2 regions of the Streptomyces sp. NPDC014764 genome follow, and region 1 is predicted to be linked to the other one. Evidence: predicted binding sites of a transcription regulator. Region 1 holds the regulator's gene; the other holds the start of a gene.
What was found. The regulator HspR, encoded in region 1, represses chaperone genes until heat shock. The targets are predictions, from matches to a motif close to TTGAGNNNNNNNNNCTCAA.
Positions count from the first base shown of each region.

Region 1 (9,934 bases):
TTGCGGAAGTCCACCGTGCGGCCCTGGCCGTCGGTGAGACGGCCGTCGTCGAGCACCTGGAGCAGGATGTCGAAGACCTCCGGGTGCGCCTTCTCCACCTCGTCGAGCAGCACCACGCTGTACGGCCGGCGCCGCACCGCCTCGGTGAGCTGGCCGCCCTCCTCGTAGCCGACGTAGCCGGGGGGCGCGCCGACCAGACGGGCGACGCTGTGCTTCTCGCTGTACTCCGACATGTCGATGCGGACCATCGCCCGCTCGTCGTCGAAGAGGAAGTCCGCGAGCGCCTTGGCCAGCTCGGTCTTGCCGACACCGGTCGGGCCGAGGAACAGGAAGGAGCCGGTGGGCCGGTCCGGGTCGGAGACCCCGGCCCGGGAACGCCGCACCGCGTCGGAGACGGCGCGCACGGCCTCGGACTGCCCGATCAGCCGCTTGCCGATCTCGTCCTCCATGCGCAGCAGCTTCTGCGTCTCGCCCTCCATCAGACGGCCTGCCGGAATACCGGTCCAGGAGGCGACGACGTCGGCGATGTCGTCCGCGCCGACCTCCTCCTTGACCATGGTGTCCCTCGCGACCTCTTCCTCGGCCTCCGAAGCGGCCTCCAGGTCCCGCTCGACGGCCGGGATCTCGCCGTAGAGCAGCTTGGACGCGGTGTCGAAGTCGCCGTCGCGCTGGGCGCGCTCGGCCTGGCCGCGCAGTTCGTCCAGCTTCTCCTTCAGCTCACCGACCCGGTTGAGGGACTGCTTCTCCTTCTCCCAGCGGGCGGTGAGACCGCGCAGCTCCTCCTCCTTGTCGGCGAGGTCGCGTCGCAGCTTCTCCAGGCGCTCCTTGGAGGCCTGGTCCGTCTCCTTGCCGATGGCCAGCTCCTCCATCCGCAGCCGGTCCACGACCCGCTGCAGCTCGTCGATCTCGACGGGCGAGGAGTCGATCTCCATGCGCAGCCGGGAGGCCGCCTCGTCGACGAGGTCGATGGCCTTGTCCGGCAGGAAGCGGGAAGTGATGTACCGGTCGGAGAGGGTCGCGGCGGCGACGAGCGCGCTGTCGGCGATCTGCACCTTGTGGTGCGCCTCGTAACGGCCCTTGAGGCCGCGCAGGATCGCGATGGAGTCCTCGACGGACGGCTCGGCGACCAGCACCTGCTGGAAGCGCCGCTCCAGCGCCGGGTCCTTCTCGATCCGCTCGCGGTACTCGTCGAGCGTGGTCGCGCCGACCATGCGCAGCTCGCCGCGCGCGAGCATCGGCTTCAGCATGTTGCCCGCGTCCATCGCGGAGTCGCCGCCGGCGCCGGCGCCCACCACGGTGTGCAGCTCGTCGATGAACGTGACGACCTGCCCGTCGGACTCCTTGATCTCCGCGAGGACGGTCTTCAGCCGCTCCTCGAACTCGCCGCGGTACTTGGCGCCCGCGACCATCGCGCCCAGGTCCAGCGCCACCAGCCGCTTGTTCTTCAGTGACTCGGGCACGTCACCCTTGACGATCCGCTGGGCGAGGCCCTCGACGACGGCGGTCTTTCCGACGCCCGGCTCGCCGATCAGCACGGGGTTGTTCTTGGTACGGCGGCTCAGCACCTGCACCACCCGCCGGATCTCCTGGTCCCGTCCGATGACGGGGTCCAGCCTGCCCTCACGGGCGGCGGCGGTCAGGTCGGTGCCGAACTTCTCGAGGGCCTTGTACTGGCCCTCCGGGTCGGGAGTGGTCACCCGGCGCGTCCCCCTCGCCTTCTGGAAGGCCTCCTGCAGCTTGTCCGCGGTGGCGCCCTGCCGGGACAGTACCTCCCCTGCGGCCCCGCCCTTGGCAGCGATGCCGATCAGCAGGTGCTCGGTGGACAGGTACTCGTCGCCCAGCTCCTGCGCGCGGGACTGCGCGTCCGCGACGACGGCGAGCAGCTCACGGTTGGGCTGGGGCGGCGCCACCGTCGATCCGGTGACGCTCGGCAGCCCGGCGAGGACGCGCTCGGCCCCGGCGCGCACGGCGGCCTGGTCGGCGTCGACCTCGGAGAGCAGGTCCGTGATGTTCTCGTTCTCCTGCCCGGCGAGCAGGGCGAGCAGCAGGTGCGCGGGGGTGAGGTCGGGGTGTCCCTCGGTCACGGCCCGGTTGCCGGCGGCGCCCAGTGCGTCCCGGCTCCGGTTGGTCAGCTCGGCGTCCACGTGTCCGTTCTCCTCCTTGGTGCCCTTCGATGACCCTCGGCGTATGTCTGGCTGACTCTGCCAACGTCCACAAACTTGAGTCTATTCCACTCAAGGTAGTCCCCGCGAGAGGCAGAGGGCTAAGTTCCCGGGCATGGCCCTCACGTATTCGGTCGATCCGGGCGATCCGGACGCCCCCTATCTCAGCTTCTGGCGCGAGCGGCACCTGTGCACGCTGACGACGCTCCGCCCGGACGGCACGCCGCATCTGGTACCCGTCGGAGTCACCTACGACCCGGAGCAGTCGCTGGCAAGGGTGATCACCAACCGGACCAGCGCGAAGGTCCGCCACATCCGGGCGGCCGGGGAGGAGGGCGCGCCCGTCGCCGTCTGCCAGGTGGACGGCGGCCGGTGGGCGACGCTGGAGGGACGCGCACGGGTGCGCACGGAACCGGCGCGCGTCCAGGACGCGGTGGAGCGGTACGCGGAGCGGTACGGGCGGACGCCGGGACCCAACCCGGACCGGGTCGTCATCGAGATCGCGCTCACGCGGGCGATGGGGCGCGGGTGAGGAGCGGTGTGATCATCACCGGAAAGCAGCGGCTTCCGGCCATCACCCGATCCTGCCGATACCCGGAAATGTCCCCCAAAACTGCAGCGGCGTCACCGTGTTCAGGTCACGGTGACGCCGCTGCGGGGGGAAGCACCTGCGCGATCTGTTACGACGGGGGAATCGCGTCAGGCACTGCGGGGGGTGGCCGAGATGGTCCGCGGGGACCGGGAGTCGGGCTCCACCTGCCGGTGGTCCCGCTGGTCCAGGTTCACAAAGATCATGCCGTACCGGATGGCACACCGGACGGGCTTCGGCGCCCCCCTGGGCCGGCGCAGGCACCGGTACGCCCGCACGTCGCCGTCCTCGTCGCGGGTGACGACCACGGGCTCACCGAAGACGGTCACCATCAACGAGTCACCGCTGTGGGGGATCGCGGTGACCAGGTCGATGAAGTGCCATCCGGACCGGTAGGCGGTCGCCATCTCGCGCCGGAAGGAACGGTCGTCTGGTGGGGTGGTCATCTCTCAGCCCCAACTGCTGTCGTCTGTGGTCCGAGGAGCCACAGGACCCCAGCTGCTGTCCGGCGGCAGGGACACCCCTGCCGCACCCGCTCCCCAGCTGCTGTCAGCCCGGACGTCGCCCTCCGCGCCGGCCAGGCCACTCAGTACTCCGAAGGCCATGACGGCAGAGAAGGCGGCGACAAGTACCGAGCGAAGCGTTCTCTTGCGCATAGTCGGCTTCGTCCTCACTCGAAAGTCACCCTTCCCCCGTCAAGTAAGACGATGGCTCATTCGGGCACGTCATGGCCACACAATCGGTGCATCATGTTCCTGCATGTTCAGGACCCTGGGGGGTGGAGATTTGACTACGAATCGGACCAATGACGCACATCCCCATGCGGTGACCGAACTGTGCGAGGCCGGGAGCCGCCTGTACGGCGAAGCACTGCGCGCGGGACGCATTCCGCGCGGCGACGCGGATCCCGCCCCCTGCCTCATGGAACTGGCCCTGCTGCACCCGGATCCGGACGACCCCAACTGGCTGCGGCCGGTGTCGCCCGCGGTGGCGCTGGCCCAGCGGCTCAACCCGCTGGAGCGCGAGATCACGGAACGCCGGCGGATGTCGATCGAACTCGCCGACGCGTTCGAGCCGTTCATGGCCCTCAGCGCCCAGGCCACCACCAGCACCAACTCGATGACCGTGCTGGAGGGCTTCGACCGGATCAACGCGGCGCTCGACCTGGCCACCTCGCAGTGCCGCTCCGAGATGCTGAGCGTACAGCCCGGCGGCCGTCGCCTGGAGCACACGCTGGCCCAGGCGCTGGACCGGGACCAGCAGATGACCGAGCGCGGGGTGCGCATCCGCACCCTCTACCAGCACACCGCCCGGCACAGCCCCGAGACTCTCGCCTACGTGGCGCGTTTCGACACGGCCAAGGTGGAGTACCGGACCATCGACGAACTGGTGGAGCGGCTCATCATCCTCGACGAGACCGTCGCCTTCATCCCCATCCGGGAGGACCGGCAGGTGGCCCTGGAACTGCGCCACCCCGGCCTGGTGCGCTACCTCATCAAGGTCTTCGAGTTCATGTGGACCCGCGCGGTGTCGCTCAACGCCGGCGCACCCTACGAACCGGCGCCCGACGGACTGACGGAGGTGCAACACTCCATCGCGAAACTCCTGGTGGAAGGCCACGTGGACGAGGCCATCGCGCGCCGGCTCGGCATGAACGTCCGCACCTGCCGGGCGCACATAGCCAAGCTGGCCGCGACCCTCGGCAGCGGCAGCCGCGCCCAACTGGGTTACCTCATCGCCCAGTCCGGCATCCTCGACCAGGACGGCGGCCCCCGGTGACCCGCGCGCCGCACGCGGAGCACAGGGCGGACGAGCTGTGCCCGGCGGGGACCGGGCTGTACGAGCGGGCGCTGCGTGAGGGGCGGCTCGACGCGGACGAGGCGCAGGCGGCGCCCTGCGCGGTCGATCTGGGCCTGCTGCGGCCCGCCGTGGACGACCTGGGCGCCCTGGAGCCGCTGCCCCCCGCCATCGCCCTCCAGCAGCTGCTGCGCCGCTCGGGGGAGCGCATCGCGGCGGAACGGCGCCGTGAGGAGTGGCTGGCCGAGACCTTCCACGCGCTCATGGGCACCGGCGGCGGACCCGGCGGCGAGGCGAGCACGCCCACGCTCTCCCTGCTGAGCGGCCTGCACCGGATCAACGGCGCCATCGCGCAGGCGCTGGCCGACGGCACACGCGAGGTCCTGTGCATCCAGCCGCCGAACAACTACCAGACGTCCGAGTACGCGAGGACCGCCCAGGCCGCCGCCATGGTCCGCGACCAGCAGTTCCTCGACCGGGGCGGCAGGATCCGCGTGATCTACCCGCACACGCAGCGGCACATCCCCCTGGTCGTCGCCCGGTACGAGCAGTTGAGGGGCGACGCCCAGGCCCGCACCCTGGACGAGGTCACCGGCCGCATGATCATCGTGGACCGGACGGTCGCCTTCATCCCCGGGGACGACGAGGGCCACTCCGACATCGCCCTGGAGATCCGCCACCCGGCGGTCGTCGACTACCTGGTGAACATGTTCGACCGCTTCTGGCGGCTCGCCACCCCCATGCACCCCCAGGCCGTCCAGCCGCCCTCCCTGGGCGGTGTCACGGCCCGGCAGCGGGCCATCGCACGGCTGCTGGTCGAGGGACACACCGACGCCGTCGTCGCCGACCGGCTGGGCATGAACATCCGCACCGCGCGCGTCCACATCGCCAAGCTCGCCGCGACGCTGGGCAGCCAGAGCCGGGCCCAGCTCGGCTACCTCATCGGGCAGTCCGGGATTCTCGACCGGACAGAGTGACCTCGGGGCCCCGGGGCTTGTCCAGCCCCGCCTGGGCGATCCGCACCCCCAGCTGAGTGCGGCTCGCCGCGCCCAGCGTCTCCGAGAGGCGGGCGATGTGGGCGCGGCAGGTGCGGACGCTGATACCCAGGCGCTCCGCGATGACCGCGTCCTGATGCCCCTCCGCCAGCAGCGCCGCGATGGACTGCTCGCGGTGCGAGATGCCCTCGATGCCCGTGTCGGGAAGCGGCGCGGTCAGCGGGATGGCGAGCCGCCACAGCCGCTCGAAGACCGTGCCCAGGTACTCCACCAGCGCCGGGTGGCGCAGCTCCAGGGCCATCGTGCGCTCGGCGTTGGCGGGGATGAAGGCGACCGTGCGGTCGAAGAGGATGAGCCGCTCGATGACCTCGTCCAGCGTGCGCGCCTCCACCGCGTCGCCCATCAGCTCCAGATAGTTGAGCAACCCGTGCCCGTGCCGCGCGACATGGGTGTACAGATCCCGCATCCGCACACCGCGCCCGCGCAGCGCCATCGCCCGGTGCAGGCCCTCCGACAGCTCGGCCTCGCGCCGGATGCCTCCGGGCTGGACGGTGAGCACCTCCGTGGTGCACGCCTGCGTCGCCTCGTCCATCGCCGCCTGGATACGTGCCAGTCCGTCCAGCACACGGATCGCGGGGCCCTCCGAGGCCCCGCCCGCCGGCACCTGGCGGCCGAGACCGGCGTACCACTCGAAGGCGGCGACCGCCGAGCCGACCCGGCGCTGACTCGCCCTCACCTCGTCGTACATGCCGCGCAGCAGCCGGGTCATGACCTCCTGCGGGGAGGTGGGGACCAGCCAGTCCATGTCGTCCGGGTCGGGGTGCAGCAGAGCCAGCTCCATCAGGCAGGGGACCCGCTCGGCCTCCCGGCGCGGCAGCCGTCCGCGCCGTACGGCCCGGGAGTACACGCGGTCCCCGGCCTCGCACAGTCGGTCAGCACCGTGCGGATGCTCGTCCGCCCCGTGCCCGGCCATCGCCCATCCCACCCCCGGTTCAGCGTCTTTCCGCGAGCGCAACTATGCGCGGCCGGAACCTGCTGTGCAACACGGGACCGGCCACCGCACCGGCCCGGAGGCCGGCGGGTGGCCGGATTCGTACGAAGGCGTACGGGGGTTACTTGAGCCCGATCTCCGCGCAGGCGTCCTTGAACTCGCCGGTGCAGATGTCGGACACCTCGTAGAAGCCGTCGGCGATGACGGTGTCCTCCAGGTTGTCCTGGGTCAGCGCGACCACCGGCACCAGCTGCGCCGGGATGTCCTGCTCGGTGGGGCTGTCGACACGGTCCCGGGTGAGCGCGTCGAACTGGATGCCGCGGCCCTGGACCTTCGCCACGGCCATCTCCGCGGCGTTCTCCGCCTCTTCGGGGTAGGACTTGTAGACGCTCATGTACTGCTCGCCGGCCACGATGCGCTGCACCGCGGCCAGTTCCGCGTCCTGGCCGGTGATGGGCGGCAGCTTGGTCACACCCGCGGCGCGCAGCGCCTTGACGATGCCGCCCGCCATGCCGTCGTTGGCGGAGTACACACCCTCGATGTTGTCGAGGCCGATCTCGCTGATCGCCTCTTTCATGTTCTTCTCGGCGTTCTTCGGGTCCCAGTCCTTGGTGTCGAAGGACTTGGCGATGGTGACCTTGCCCTTGAGCTCGGACAGCGCCCCGGCCTTGAACTGCTTGGCGTTGGGGTCGGTCGACGAGCCGTTCATCATCACGATCTTGTCGGTGATGCTCAGGTTGCCGCCCATCGCCTCCAGCAGTGAGCGTCCCTGCACCTCGCCCACGAGGGAGTTGTCGAAGGAGATGTACGCGTCGATCGGGCCCTCGGCGAGCCGGTCGTAGGCGATGACCGGGATGCCGGCCTCCTTCGCCTTCGAGACGCTCTCCGCGATGCCGTGCGCGTCCACCGCGTCCAGCACGATGACGTCGACCTTCTTCTCGATCATGCGCTGCATCTGGCCGGCCTGCTTGTCCGCGTCCGCCTCGGCGTTGGCGTACTCGACCTTGCCCTTGTTGTCGGTGAGCGACTCCACCTTCTTCTTGAACATGGGGTAGTCCCACTGCTCGTAGCGCGTGTTGGCCTTCTCCGGGAGGAGCAGGCCCACCGTGATGTCGTCCCCCTTGGCGGGGGTCGCGTCGTCGCTGCTGCCTGTCGCGCCGAGCATGCCGCAGCCGGCGAGCGTGACGGACATGGAGACGGCGGCCACGGATATGGCGATACGACGCATGCGAGGGCTCACTTCAGGTGCGTTTTGGACGTGGGCACAGCTTTGCGGCCCATGTGACTGAAAAGCCAACGCTTCGGCGACCACCGCGTCAAGAGGCAGCCACTTAACGAGATGAACACGACACGGTGCGCTGAACTCGTGAAAGTCCTGCGAACACGCCGCGGGGATCACCTGGACACGCAGGCATACCATAGCCACAGCTGTGGTCGTGGATGAGAGAAGGGGCCCGTGGGTTCTGCGAACCCACGGGCCCCTCTTCGCTTGCGCGCGCCGTCAGTCGGACTGCTGCTGACGCTTGGGACGCCAGACCACGAGCGCGCTGGTCTGCTGCACCTCCTGGTAAGGCACCAGGTCACGACGGTACGAGGCGTGCACGGCGGCCTCGCGCTGACGCATGGCCGCCGCCGCGCCGTCGAGCGCGTCCTCCAGTTCGGCCACACGGGCCTGGAGCGCGGCGACCTGGTTCTCCAGTTCGATGATGCGCTTGATTCCGGCCAGGTTGATGCCCTCGTCCTGTGACAACTGCTGCACCTGACGGAGCAGTTCGATGTCACGGGCCGAGTAGCGCCGGCCCCGGCCCGCCGTACGGTCCGGCGACACGAGTCCCAGACGGTCGTACTGACGCAGCGTCTGCGGGTGCAGGCCGGAGAGCTGGGCCGCCACCGAAATGACGTAGACCGGGGTGTCCTGGGTCAGTTCGTACGGGTTGCGTCGACGGCCGTCCATCGCATCAAGCTCCCTTCGCGGCCTGGAACAGCTCCGCCCGCGGATCCTGGTCCGCGGTTGCCTCGCGATACGCCTCCAGGGCGTCACGAGCCTTCCCCGTCAGGTCCTTGGGGACACTCACCTCGACGGTGACCAGCAGATCGCCGCGGGTGCCGTCCTTGCGGACCGCGCCCTTGCCGCGGGCGCGCAGGGTGCGCCCGTTGGGTGTGCCCGGCGGCAGCTTCAGCGTCACCGGCGGACCGCCCAGCGTCGGGACCCGGATCTCGCCCCCGAGGGCCGCCTCGGGGTACGTCACCGGCACCGTGACCGTCAGGTTGTCGTCCTTGCGGCCGAACACCGGGTGGGTGCCGACGTGCACGACGACGTACAGGTCGCCCGCGGGGCCGCCGCGCTCGCCCGGCGCGCCCTTGCCGCGCAGCCGGATCCGCTGGCCGTCGCTGACCCCCGCGGGGATGCGCACCTGCATCGTCCGCGAGGACTTGGCCCGCCCGCTGCCCTTGCAGACCTCGCAGGGTTCCTCCGCGATCAGGCCGCGGCCCTTGCAGTCCGGGCAGGGGTCGGTCAGCGAGAAGCCGCCGCCGGAGCCCCGCGCCACCTGTCCGGTGCCGACGCAGGTCGGGCACACGCGCGGCGTGCCGTTCTTGTCGCCGGTGCCCGAACAGGCCTTGCAGGGCGACTGCGACGACATCCGCAGCGGGACGGTCGCGCCCTCGATGGCCTCGGTGAAGCTGAGCGTCACCTCGGACTCGATGTCCTGGCCCCGTCGCGGCTGGGTCCGGGTGGCCCCCGGGCCGCCCCGGTTGAACAGGCCCCCGAAGACGTCACCGAGGCCGCCGCCGAAGCCGCCCGCCTGGCCGCCGGCCTGACCTCCGAAGAGGTCACCCAGGTCGAAGTTGAAGGAACCGCCGCCCGCGCCCGGCCCCGGGCGGAACCCGCCGTTGCCGAAGAGGGCGCGCGCCTCGTCGTACTCCTTGCGCTTCTTGGGGTCGCCGAGGACGTCGTTCGCCTCGGAGATCTCCTTGAACCGCTCCTCCGCCTTGGTGTTCCCCTTGTTGGCGTCCGGGTGGTACTCGCGGGCGAGCTTCCGGTACGCCTTCTTGATCTCGGCCTCGGTGGCGTCCTTGGGGACGCCGAGGACCTTGTAGTAGTCCTTCTCGATGAAGTCCTTGGTGCTCATCCCCGACGTCCCTCCTTCCCTGCGTCAGCTGTAACGTCAGCCCTCCTCCGGGCCACCGCTCTCCTTGTTCTCCCCGTCGGCCTGCGCCTCGGAGCCCTCCTCGGCCGGCGGAGCCGTCTGCGCGCCGGGCTGCGGCTCGGCGACGGCCACCCGCGCGGGGCGGATGGTGCGCTCGCCGATGCGGTACCCCGGCTGCAGGATCGCCACGCACGTCGTCTCGGTGACGTCCGGCGCGTAGGAGTGCATCAGGGCCTCGTGGATCGTCGGGT
Region 1 covers NZ_JBIBXY010000004.1:216,899-226,832, forward strand. The annotation lists gene clpB (ATP-dependent chaperone ClpB) at 1-2,144, opposite strand, end outside; gene ACF1AG_RS12865 (TIGR03618 family F420-dependent PPOX class oxidoreductase) at 2,278-2,694, shown strand; gene ACF1AG_RS12870 (hypothetical protein) at 2,862-3,197, opposite strand; gene ACF1AG_RS12875 (helix-turn-helix transcriptional regulator) at 3,511-4,530, shown strand; gene ACF1AG_RS12880 (helix-turn-helix transcriptional regulator) at 4,527-5,525, shown strand; gene ACF1AG_RS12885 (helix-turn-helix transcriptional regulator) at 5,488-6,516, opposite strand; gene ACF1AG_RS12890 (substrate-binding domain-containing protein) at 6,656-7,762, opposite strand; gene ACF1AG_RS12895 (heat shock protein transcriptional repressor HspR) at 8,036-8,488, opposite strand; gene dnaJ (molecular chaperone DnaJ) at 8,493-9,665, opposite strand; gene grpE (nucleotide exchange factor GrpE) at 9,702-9,934, opposite strand, start outside.

Region 2 (9,934 bases), on a different contig from region 1:
CGCGGCCGCGCAGGACGTTGGAGTTGGCCTCCGCGTCGGCGCCCGGCAGGGACACCGTGTGGGCGGCGCCCGGGACGGACGCGGGGACGGCCGTGGGGGTGGCCGACGTCAGCAGAGGGTCCGGCAGGACGACCACCGCGGCGATCCCGCCCTGCTTCTGCTTGCGCAGCTGCACCCGCACCCCGTGACGGTGGGCGAGCCGGGCGACGACGTACAGGCCGAGGCCGAGACCCTCGTCGGACTCGGCGTCGTAGGCGTCCTCCGGGTCGAACTCGGAGAGCCGCGTGTTGAGCCGCTCCAGCCGGTCCTCGGCCATGCCGATGCCCTCGTCCTGCACGGAGAGCATCACCTCGCCGTTCTCCATCAGCCAGGCGGAGACCTCGACGGGCGTGTCGGGCGGGGAGAACGCGGTGGCGTTCTCCATCAGTTCGGCGAGCAGGTGGGACAGGTCGTCCGCGGCGAACCCGGCGATGTGCGCGTGCGGCGGCAGCGCCGCGATCCGCACCCGCTCGTACCGCTCGATCTCGCTGACCGCGGCCCGGACGACGTCGACCAGCGGGACCGGACCGGCCGTGTGCCGGCCGTGCTCGGTGCCGGCGAGGACCAACAGATTCTCGCTGTGCCGGCGCATGACCGTGGCGAAGTGGTCGAGCTTGAACAGCGTGGCCAGGCGGTCCGGGTCGTCCTCCCGCTCCTCCAGGCCCTCGATGACGCCGAGCTGCCGCTCGACCAGGCCGAGGGTGCGCAGGGCGAGGTTGACGAAGGTGCCGCCGATGCTGTGCCGCATCCGCTCCATGTGGGCGGTGGCCTGGGCGAGTTCCCCGCGCAGCTCCTCGCGGGCGTCGGCCATCTTCTGCCGCTGCCCGACGAGGTGCTTGCGGTCGGCCTCCAGCGTGGCGATCCGCCGGCCGAGCCCGGCGGCGTGCGCGTGCAGGGCGTTGACGGAGCGGACGACCTGCGCGAACTCGTCGTTGCGGCCGGTGAAGGTGATCGGCTCCTCGGCGGCCGGGTCCTCCGCCCCGGCGAGCCGGGCGGAGCCGCGGCGCAGCACCGACAGGGGCCGGGTGAGGGTGCGGGCCATCGCGGTGGCGACGCCGACCGCGAGCAGCAGCAGCGCGCCGAGGACGGCGATACGGATCTCCAGCTCGGTGACGTCCTCGTCGCGGAGCTGGGCGAGATCCTTGGTGCGCTGCTCGAACAGCGAGGCCTCGACACCGCGCATCATGTCGATCCGCGCGGTGAGCGCCGCAGCGAGCTTCTTGGTGCTGGTCTCGATCTCGCCGTCGGAGAGGGTCGGCTTGTCGGTCAGCTTCCCGAGGTACTTGTCGGCGGTGTCGACCTCGGGGCCGGTGACGGTGGAGTCGTAGGAGGCGCGGGCGGCCTTCGGGGCGGCGTCGCGGAAGTCGGCGAGGGCCGCGTCGGAGCGGACGCGGGCCTGGAGCGCGGCGGCGGACAGCGCGTCGCGCCGCTCCTCGTCCGCCTCGGAGGTGCTGGAGGCGGTGACGGGCAGTCCGGTGACCGGGTCGATCACGGTCTCGGTGGAGCTCGGCACGTTCAGCGCGGCGAGCAGCAGTCCGCGGGTGGCGGCGGCCTGCTGGACGGCGGTGTCCAGCTCGGTGAGCGCGTGGGCTCCGGAGCCGGCGCGGGGCGGGGTGGCGTCGGCCAGGCGCGCGGCGAGCCTGTGCAGCTGGGAGATGGCGTCGGAGTACGCCTGGTGGGCCTCCAGCGGGCCGGACTTGCCGGTGAGGGCTGCGCGGCGCACGGCTGCGACGGCGTCGAGCTCGTCGCGCAGGGCCTGCGAGGTGTCCTCGTCGGCGCGGAGTTCCTCGACCTGCCGGTCGACCCGGGCGCTGTGCTCCTCGGAGGGCGCCTTGGACTTGGGGCGCCCCGCCGCGATGTAGGGGACGACCTCGTCACGCTCGTCGGCCAGGGAGTGGGCCAGGGTGAGCGCGTCCTGGGTCCGCTCGGCGAGCGTCACCAGTTCCTGGGAGTCGTGGAGTTGCTGGGACGCCGCGAGCACGGACGGCGCACCGGCCCCGGCGATCGCCGCGGCCACCACGGCGACGGCGACGACGAGACGGTTGCGTACGTGGGTGGGGCGGCCCTTGCCGACGGTGGGCGTCTGCTGCGCGTCCCCCGCCAGGGCCGCCTGCTTGTCCTTGCGACGAGGCCGCGTCTTCTGCACCGGTGCTCGCATTCCTGACTCGTGTACCCGTGGGCCCGGGTGACGCTCCGTCAACGGGCGCGGGCGCTCTTCCCGAGCCGCTGGCCGCGCTCGGACCGTGAGGCGCCCCCAACGCTCCCCGACCCTCCCAGTGCCCGTGGACAGTGGATGCGCATCACCTGACCCGCCACTCGAAGGAGTGAACATCGGAGGCGAGTTGAGGGGCAAGTTCCGTTGCGCCCCGCAGCGGGCGCGCGCGGGACGCCGGTTGGACGTCTGCGGCGGGCGGTGGCAATATTCGCCGCCACGCCTTCCCGGAGCCCTTCATTCCCTCCCAAATCAGGCGCTTGACCTGCGCGCCTGTGGAGAACAGGCGTCAATTGCCCGGCTCCGGCGGTCGTTGTGGGGAGCTCGTGCAGACTGGCCGGATGCGCACGGAGCTTGTTTCGGAACCCGGTGATCCAGGACGTCCCAACGAGGACTTCGCGAGCGTCGCGCTCCCGGCCTCCGGACAGGGTGGGGCGCTCGTGGTTCTGGACGGCGTGACGCCGCCGTCGGACGGGGGCGGGTGTCTGCATTCGGTGCCCTGGTTCACCGCCCGGCTGGGCGGCGCGCTGACCGAACTGACCGTTTCCCTCCCGGATGTGCCGCCGGCCGGGCTGCTGTCCCGGGGGATCGCGCGCACGGCCGAGAGTCATGCTTCGACCTGTGACCTTTCTCACCCCCGGACGCCGCAGGCAACGGTGGTGATGGCGCGCTGGTCACCCGACTCGGTGGACTGTCTGGTGCTGTCGGACTCGGTGCTGCTGGTCGAGTCGCCGGACGGCACGGTCACGGCGGTCCGGGACGACCGGCTGGACCGGTTGCCCCGTTCGGCCCTGTCCAGCCACACGGTCGTGGACACGACGCTGCGGAACAAGGAGGGCGGCTTCTTCACGGCCGCGGCCGATCCGGCGGTGTCGTCACGCGCCGTGACCGTCTCCCTGCCCCGGGACCGGGTGCGTGCCCTGACCGCGCTGACGGACGGTGCGACGCGGTGGGTGGAGCGGTTCGGGGAGGGTGACTGGGCGGACTGCGTCGGCGTGATCCGCGAGGAGGGGGCGCGGGGGCTGGTGCGGAGGGTGCGCGCGCTGGAGCGCGGGCGTCCCCTCGGGGGTAAGACGCATGACGACGCGACGGTCGTCCACGTGGAGCTTCCGGCTGCCTGACGGCGTGGGGGACTTCACCCGCACGGCCGACGGGTGACAGGGGCTCACCTTTGACGCGGTGAGGGCTCGCCACCCGGACGGCGGATCCGTTCCTGGCCGCGGGCCGGTGGTGACTGGCCGCGCAGTTCCCCGCGCCCCTGGGGCCGCTTCCGCCCTGTCACGGGCAGGTCGTGTCGCCGGGAGGTGGCTGCCGCCCTCGCTGCGGGCAGTCGTGCCGCTGGGGCGGCACGGGTGGGCGCAGCGGCACCCCTGCAACGCCGGGCGCGGGACGTCCGTGGCCGAGCACGCACTCCCCCGCGCCCCATAGCGCGCCCGACCAGGGCCCCTACTTCTCCGTCCCCCTGTTCAGCCGACGCAGCAGGCGGGCCAGTTCGTCGACCTCCGCCGGGTTCCAGTCGGCGAGGCGGCCGGCGTAGCGGGCGCGGCGGGCCTCGCGGACGCGGCTGACGCGGTGACGGCCCTCCTCCGTGAGGGTGACGAGCCAGGCGCGCCCGTCGGCGGGGTCGGGCTCGCGGCCGACGAGCCCGAGCTCCTCCAGGGCGCGCAGCTGGCGCGACATGGTCGCCTTGCCCACGCCGATGTAGGAGGCGAGCTCGGTGGCCCGCTGCCGCCCGCCCTCCTCCAGACGGACCAGCAGCCCGTACGCGGAAGGCTCGAGGTCCGGGTGGACCTCGCGCGCCATCTCCCCCTGGCTGGCCCGTGCGCGCCGCAGCAGGACCGTCAACTCGCGTTCCAGCGCCAGGAACGCGGGCTGTTCGACGCCGGACGCGGGTTCCGGCGAGTCGGCGTGCTTCCCGCCGCCGTTTCCGTCTTCGTGCACGTTGGCCCCTGCCTCGGTTTCCCGTTCTGAAAGTTCTGGCCGAGTGGCGGCGTCGCCCCAGCTCCATAAGTATTTCGCAGGCGTAGACCAACGGCAGTGCGCGGCGACCCCGCCCGCCGCCTCGGTCGGCGCCCGCAGTTTCTCTACCAGGCCATTACGTGGCATGCCCACTACATGCGATGTGGGTCACATTCCGGGTTCGCCCCATGACCGTTCGGAGATGCGTCATGCCTGTGCACAGATCCCGACTCGTCCGCATACGCGCGCTCGGCACCGCCGGCGCAGTCCTGCTCGCGCTGCTCGCCCTCCCGCAGACCTCCGCCGTCGCCGACGGCGCCTCCCCCTCCGTCCCGCCGCGCGGCTCCGCCCACATGGGCATGGGCGTCCTCGCCCACGACGGCCAGGCCGGCCTGCCCACCTCCCGCTCCACCCAGACGGAGGGCGTGGACGTCTCCAGCCACCAGGGCAACGTCGCCTGGACCACCCTGTGGAACAGCGGGGTGCGCTGGGCCTACGCCAAGGCGACGGAGGGCACGTACTACACCAACCCGTACCACGCGCAGCAGTACAACGGCTCCTACGACGTCGGCATGGTCCGCGGCGCCTACCACTTCGCCACTCCCGACACCACGAGCGGCGCCGCCCAGGCGGACTACTTCGTGGACCGCGGCGGCGCCTGGTCCGCCGACGGCCGCACGCTGCCGGGCGTCCTGGACATCGAGTGGAACCCGTACGGCGACGACTGCTACGGCAAGTCGGCGAGCTCGATGGTGAGCTGGATCCGCGACTTCCTCGACCGCTACCGCGCCCGCACCGGCCGTGACGCCGTCATCTACACCGCGACCAGCTGGTGGAAGCAGTGCACCGGCAACTACGCCGGATTCGCCTCCACCACCCCGCTGTGGATCGCCAGGTACGCCTCCACCGTCGGCGAACTGCCGGCCGGCTGGGACACGTACACGATGTGGCAGTACACCTCGACGGGTCCGACGGTCGGCGACCACGACCGCTTCAACGGCACCCTCGACGGGGTGCGGATCTTCGCCGCCGGCAGCTGACCCGGGCGGCGGTACGGGAAAGGCCCGGGCCTCCCTCACGGAGCCCGGGCCTCCCCTCATCCGGCGGCCCCCGTCACGCGGCCACCGGAACCTCCGGCGCCGCCCCGTTCGTCGCCGGGGACAGCGCCAGCTCCAGGACCTGGCGGACGTCGGTGACGGCGTGCACGTCGAGCTTCTCCAGCACCTCCGCCGGGACGTCGTCCAGGTCGGGCTCGTTGCGCTTGGGGATGATCACGGTGGTGACGCCAGCCCGGTGCGCGGCGAGCAGCTTCTGCTTCACGCCGCCGATCGGCAGCACCCGTCCGGTCAGCGACACCTCGCCGGTCATCGCCACGTCCGTGCGGACCAGGCGTCCGGAGAGCAGCGAGGCCAGGGCCGTGGTCATCGTGATGCCCGCGCTCGGGCCGTCCTTGGGGACGGCGCCCGCCGGGAAGTGGATGTGCACGCCCCGGTCCTTCAGGTCGCCGACCGGGAGCTCCAGCTCGGCTCCGCGGCTGCGCAGGAAGCTCAGCGCGATCTGCGCCGACTCCTTCATCACGTCGCCCAGCTGCCCGGTCAGGGTCAGCCCCGCCGCGCCCGTCTCCGGGTCGGCCAGGGACGCCTCGACGTAGAGGACGTCACCGCCGGCGCCGGTCACGGCGAGCCCGGTGGCGACGCCGGGCACCGCGGTGCGCCGCTCGGCGGGCTCCTGGGCGGACTCCGGCACGTGGTGCGGCCGCCCGATCAGGCCCCGCAGGTCGTCCGCGGTCACGGTGAACGGCAGCTCCCGCTCCCCCAGTTCGTGCTGGGCCGCGACCTTGCGCAGCAGCCGTGCGACCGACCGTTCCAGGTTGCGCACGCCCGCCTCGCGCGTGTACTCGCCGGCGAGCTTGCGCAGGGCGCCCTCCTCGAGCGTCACCTCGTCCGGCTGGAGCCCGGCCCGCTCCAGCTGGCGCGGGAGCAGGTGGTCGCGGGCGATGACGATCTTCTCGTCCTCGGTGTAGCCGTCGAGGCGGACCAGCTCCATGCGGTCGAGCAGGGCCTCCGGGATGGCCTCCAGGACGTTGGCGGTGGCGAGGAACACCACGTCGGACAGGTCGAGCTCGACCTCCAGGTAGTGGTCCCGGAAGGTGTGGTTCTGCGCCGGGTCGAGGACCTCCAGCAGGGCCGCGGCCGGGTCGCCGCGGAAGTCGGAGCCGACCTTGTCGATCTCGTCGAGCAGGACGACCGGGTTCATCGAACCGGCCTCCTTGATCGCCCGGACGATCCGGCCGGGCAGCGCGCCGACGTAGGTGCGGCGGTGGCCGCGGACCTCCGCCTCGTCGCGGACGCCGCCGAGGGCGACGCGGACGAACTTGCGGCCCATGGCGTGGGCGACGGACTCGCCGAGCGAGGTCTTGCCGACGCCGGGCGGACCCACCAGTGCCAGCACGGCACCGCCGCGCCGGCCGCCGACGACGCCGAGACCCCGGTCGCTCCGGCGCTTCCGCACAGCCAGGTACTCGGTGATGCGCTCCTTCACGTCCTGCAGACCCGCGTGCTCGGCGTCCAGGACGGCCTGGGCGCCCTGGATGTCGTAGGAGTCCTCGGTGCGCTCGTTCCACGGCATCTCCAGGACCGTGTCGAGCCAGGTGCGGATCCAGGAGCCCTCGGGCGACTGGTCGGAGGAGCGCTCCAGCTTGTCGACCTCCTTGAGCGCGGCCTCGCGGACCTTCTCGGGGAGATCGGCGGCCTCGACGCGGGCCCGGTAGTCGTCGGACTCGTCGCCGTCCTGCTCGCCGTTCAGCTCGCGCAGCTCCTTGCGGACAGCCTCCAGCTGGCGGCGGAGCAGGAACTCCCGCTGCTGCTTGTCGACGCCCTCCTGGACGTCCTTGGCGATGGTCTCGGCGACGTCCTGCTCGGCGAGGTGGTCGCGCAGCTGCTGGGTGGCGAGCTTCAGCCGGGCCACCGGGTCGGTGGTCTCCAGCAGGGCGACCTTCTGCTCGGTGGTGAGGAACGGCGAGTAGCCGGAGTTGTCGGCGAGCGCGGAGACGTCGTCGATGGCCTGGACGCGGTCCACGACCTGCCAGGCGCCGCGCTTGCGGAGCCAGGCGGTGGCGAGCGCCTTGTACTCCTTGACCAGTTCGGTCACGTTCCCCGGCAGCGGCTCGGACACGCTCTCGTCGATGCGGGTGCCCTCCACCCACAGCGCCGCGCCCGGCCCGGTGGTGCCGGCGCCGATGCGCACCCGCCCCCGGCCGCGGATCAGGGCGCCGGGGTCGCCGTCGGCCAGCCGGCCGACCTGCTCGACGGTGCCCAGTACGCCGATCCCGGCGTAGGTGCCGTCGACGCGCGGCACGAGCAGCACCTTCGGCTTGCCCGGCTCGTCGCGGGCGGCGGCCTGGGCGGCCTCCACCGCCGCGCGCACCTCGGAATCGCTCAGGTCCAGCGGAACCACCATCCCCGGCAGCACGACCTCGTCGTCGAGCGGCAGCACGGGCAGGGCGAGCGGTGTGGACTCAGCAGCCATGATCTCCCCTTCGGCAGTCAAGTTGAGCTACGTCGACTCAATGCAGGGGAGCGGCCGAATGTTCCCGGGGTGGCGTTCGCTCTGAGCGATCACCGGGCCGGACTCCGAGGGGCCGGGCCCCCGCACCGCGGGGCCTGCCAGGATGAACGCATGTCCACCCCCTACGGCATTCCCGAAGCTCCTGAAGTCCTGGACCGTCGCGAGGGCCCGTACGGCGAGGTCGTGCTGCGCAGACACGGCGGTCTGCTGCAGATCATCGCCAACGGCTGCTTCCTGATGGACACCTCCGACGGGCGTTCCGAGCGGCTGCTCGTGGACGCGGCCCTGGCGGCCCTGGACCCGCGGGCCGAGGACCCCTCGGTGCTGATCGGCGGGCTGGGCGCCGGCTTCTCCCTGACGCACGCGGCCGGCCAGGAGCGCTGGGGCCGGATCGCCGTCGTGGAGCGGGAGCCCGCGATCATCGGGTGGCACCGCTCGGGCCCGCTGGCCGACCTCTCCGGAGCGGCGCTCGCCGATCCGCGGACGGAGATCGTCGAGCAGGACTTGATCGCTTACGTCAATGAGACGTCCGACACGTTCGACGCGCTGTGCCTCGACATCGACAACGGGCCCGACTGGACCGTCGACGAGGGCAACGAGGGCCTTTATTCGCCGGACGGACTCGCGGCATGTGCAAGGGTGTTGAAGCCGCGCGGGGTCCTCGCGGTATGGTCCGCGAAGCCTTCACCGGAATTCGAGGGAACCTTGCGGAATGCCGGATTCCGGCAGGTCCGTACCGAAGAGATCCCCGTTGCCCGGGGCGTTCCGGACGTCGTGCACATCGGCGTCCGCCCTGGATAGCAAACCCGTGGTGAATCCCCGTACGCTGCTGCCCTGACGCGGATCATTCAAGCGTCAATCGCAGTGATGCGCAGACGACGGATCACCCCACGGATTCCGGAAAAAGCACACCTCAGGGGCGGGCGATGGAGCAGACACACACCTCCCACAACGGCACGGCGACGACCACCCCCGGCGCGCAGCGCAGGGTCCTGGTGGTCGAGGACGACGCGACGATCGTGGACGCCATCGCGACCCGCCTGCGTGCCGAGGGATTCCTGGTGCAAACGGCGGGCGACGGCCCGTCCGCGGTGGACACGGCGGAGGCCTGGCAGCCCGACCTGCTGATCCTCGACATCATGCTGCCGGGCTTCGACGGCCTGGAGGTCTGCCGGCGCGTGCAGGCCCAGCGGCCCGTGCCGGTGATGATGCTCACCGCGCGCGACGACGAGACCGACATGCTGGTGGGCCTCGGCGTCGGCGCCGACGACTACATGACCAAGCCGTTCTCCATGCGCGAGCTGGCGGCGCGGGTGCACGTGCTGCTGCGCCGCATGGAGCGCGCGGCCCTCGCGGCCACCACCCCGCGCAGCGGCATCCTGCGCCTGGGCGAGCTGGAGATCGACCACGCGCAGCGCCGGGTGCGCGTGCGCAGCGAGGACGTCCACCTGACGCCCACCGAGTTCGACCTCCTGGTGTGCCTGGCCAACACCCCGCGCGCGGTGCTCTCCCGTGAGCAGCTGCTGGCCGAGGTCTGGGACTGGGCGGACGCCTCCGGCACCCGGACCGTGGACAGCCACATCAAGGCGCTGCGCCGGAAGATCGGCGCGGAGCGCATCCGCACGGTGCACGGCGTGGGCTACGCCCTGGAGACGCCGACGCCATGAGCGGGGGTCCGGCGGGACGCGGACAGCGGAAGAAGCAGCCCTGGGGCAATGTGCGGCCGTTCTCGATCAAGACCAAACTGGGCGCGCTGGTCGTCGTCTCGGTCCTGATCACCACCGGACTCTCGGTGATCGCGGTGCACACCAAGACGGAGCTGCGCTTCATCACGGTCTTCTCGATGATCGCCACGCTGCTGATCACCCAGTTCGTGGCGCACTCCCTCACCGCCCCGCTGGACGACATGAACGCCGTCGCGCGGTCCATCTCGCACGGCGACTACACCCGCCGGGTGCGCGAGAGCCGCCGCGACGAGCTGGGCGACCTGGCCCAGACGATCAACGTCATGGCCGACGAGCTGGAGGAGCAGGACAGCCAGCGCAAGGAACTGGTCGCCAACGTCTCGCACGAGCTGCGCACCCCCATCGCGGGACTGCGCGCGGTGCTGGAGAACATCGTCGACGGGGTCACCCGGGCCGACCCCGAGACGATGCG
Region 2 covers NZ_JBIBXY010000003.1:117,241-127,174, forward strand. The annotation lists gene ACF1AG_RS09295 (nitrate- and nitrite sensing domain-containing protein) at 1-2,197, opposite strand, end outside; gene ACF1AG_RS09300 (hypothetical protein) at 2,593-3,372, shown strand; gene ACF1AG_RS09305 (MarR family transcriptional regulator) at 3,698-4,192, opposite strand; gene ACF1AG_RS09310 (lysozyme) at 4,420-5,250, shown strand; gene lon (endopeptidase La) at 5,324-7,738, opposite strand; gene ACF1AG_RS09320 (spermidine synthase) at 7,889-8,578, shown strand; gene ACF1AG_RS09325 (response regulator transcription factor) at 8,704-9,444, shown strand; gene ACF1AG_RS09330 (HAMP domain-containing sensor histidine kinase) at 9,441-9,934, shown strand, end outside.
Region 2: lon (endopeptidase La) is a predicted target of HspR. The motif match lies at 7,761-7,779, and genes of this name have one in related genera.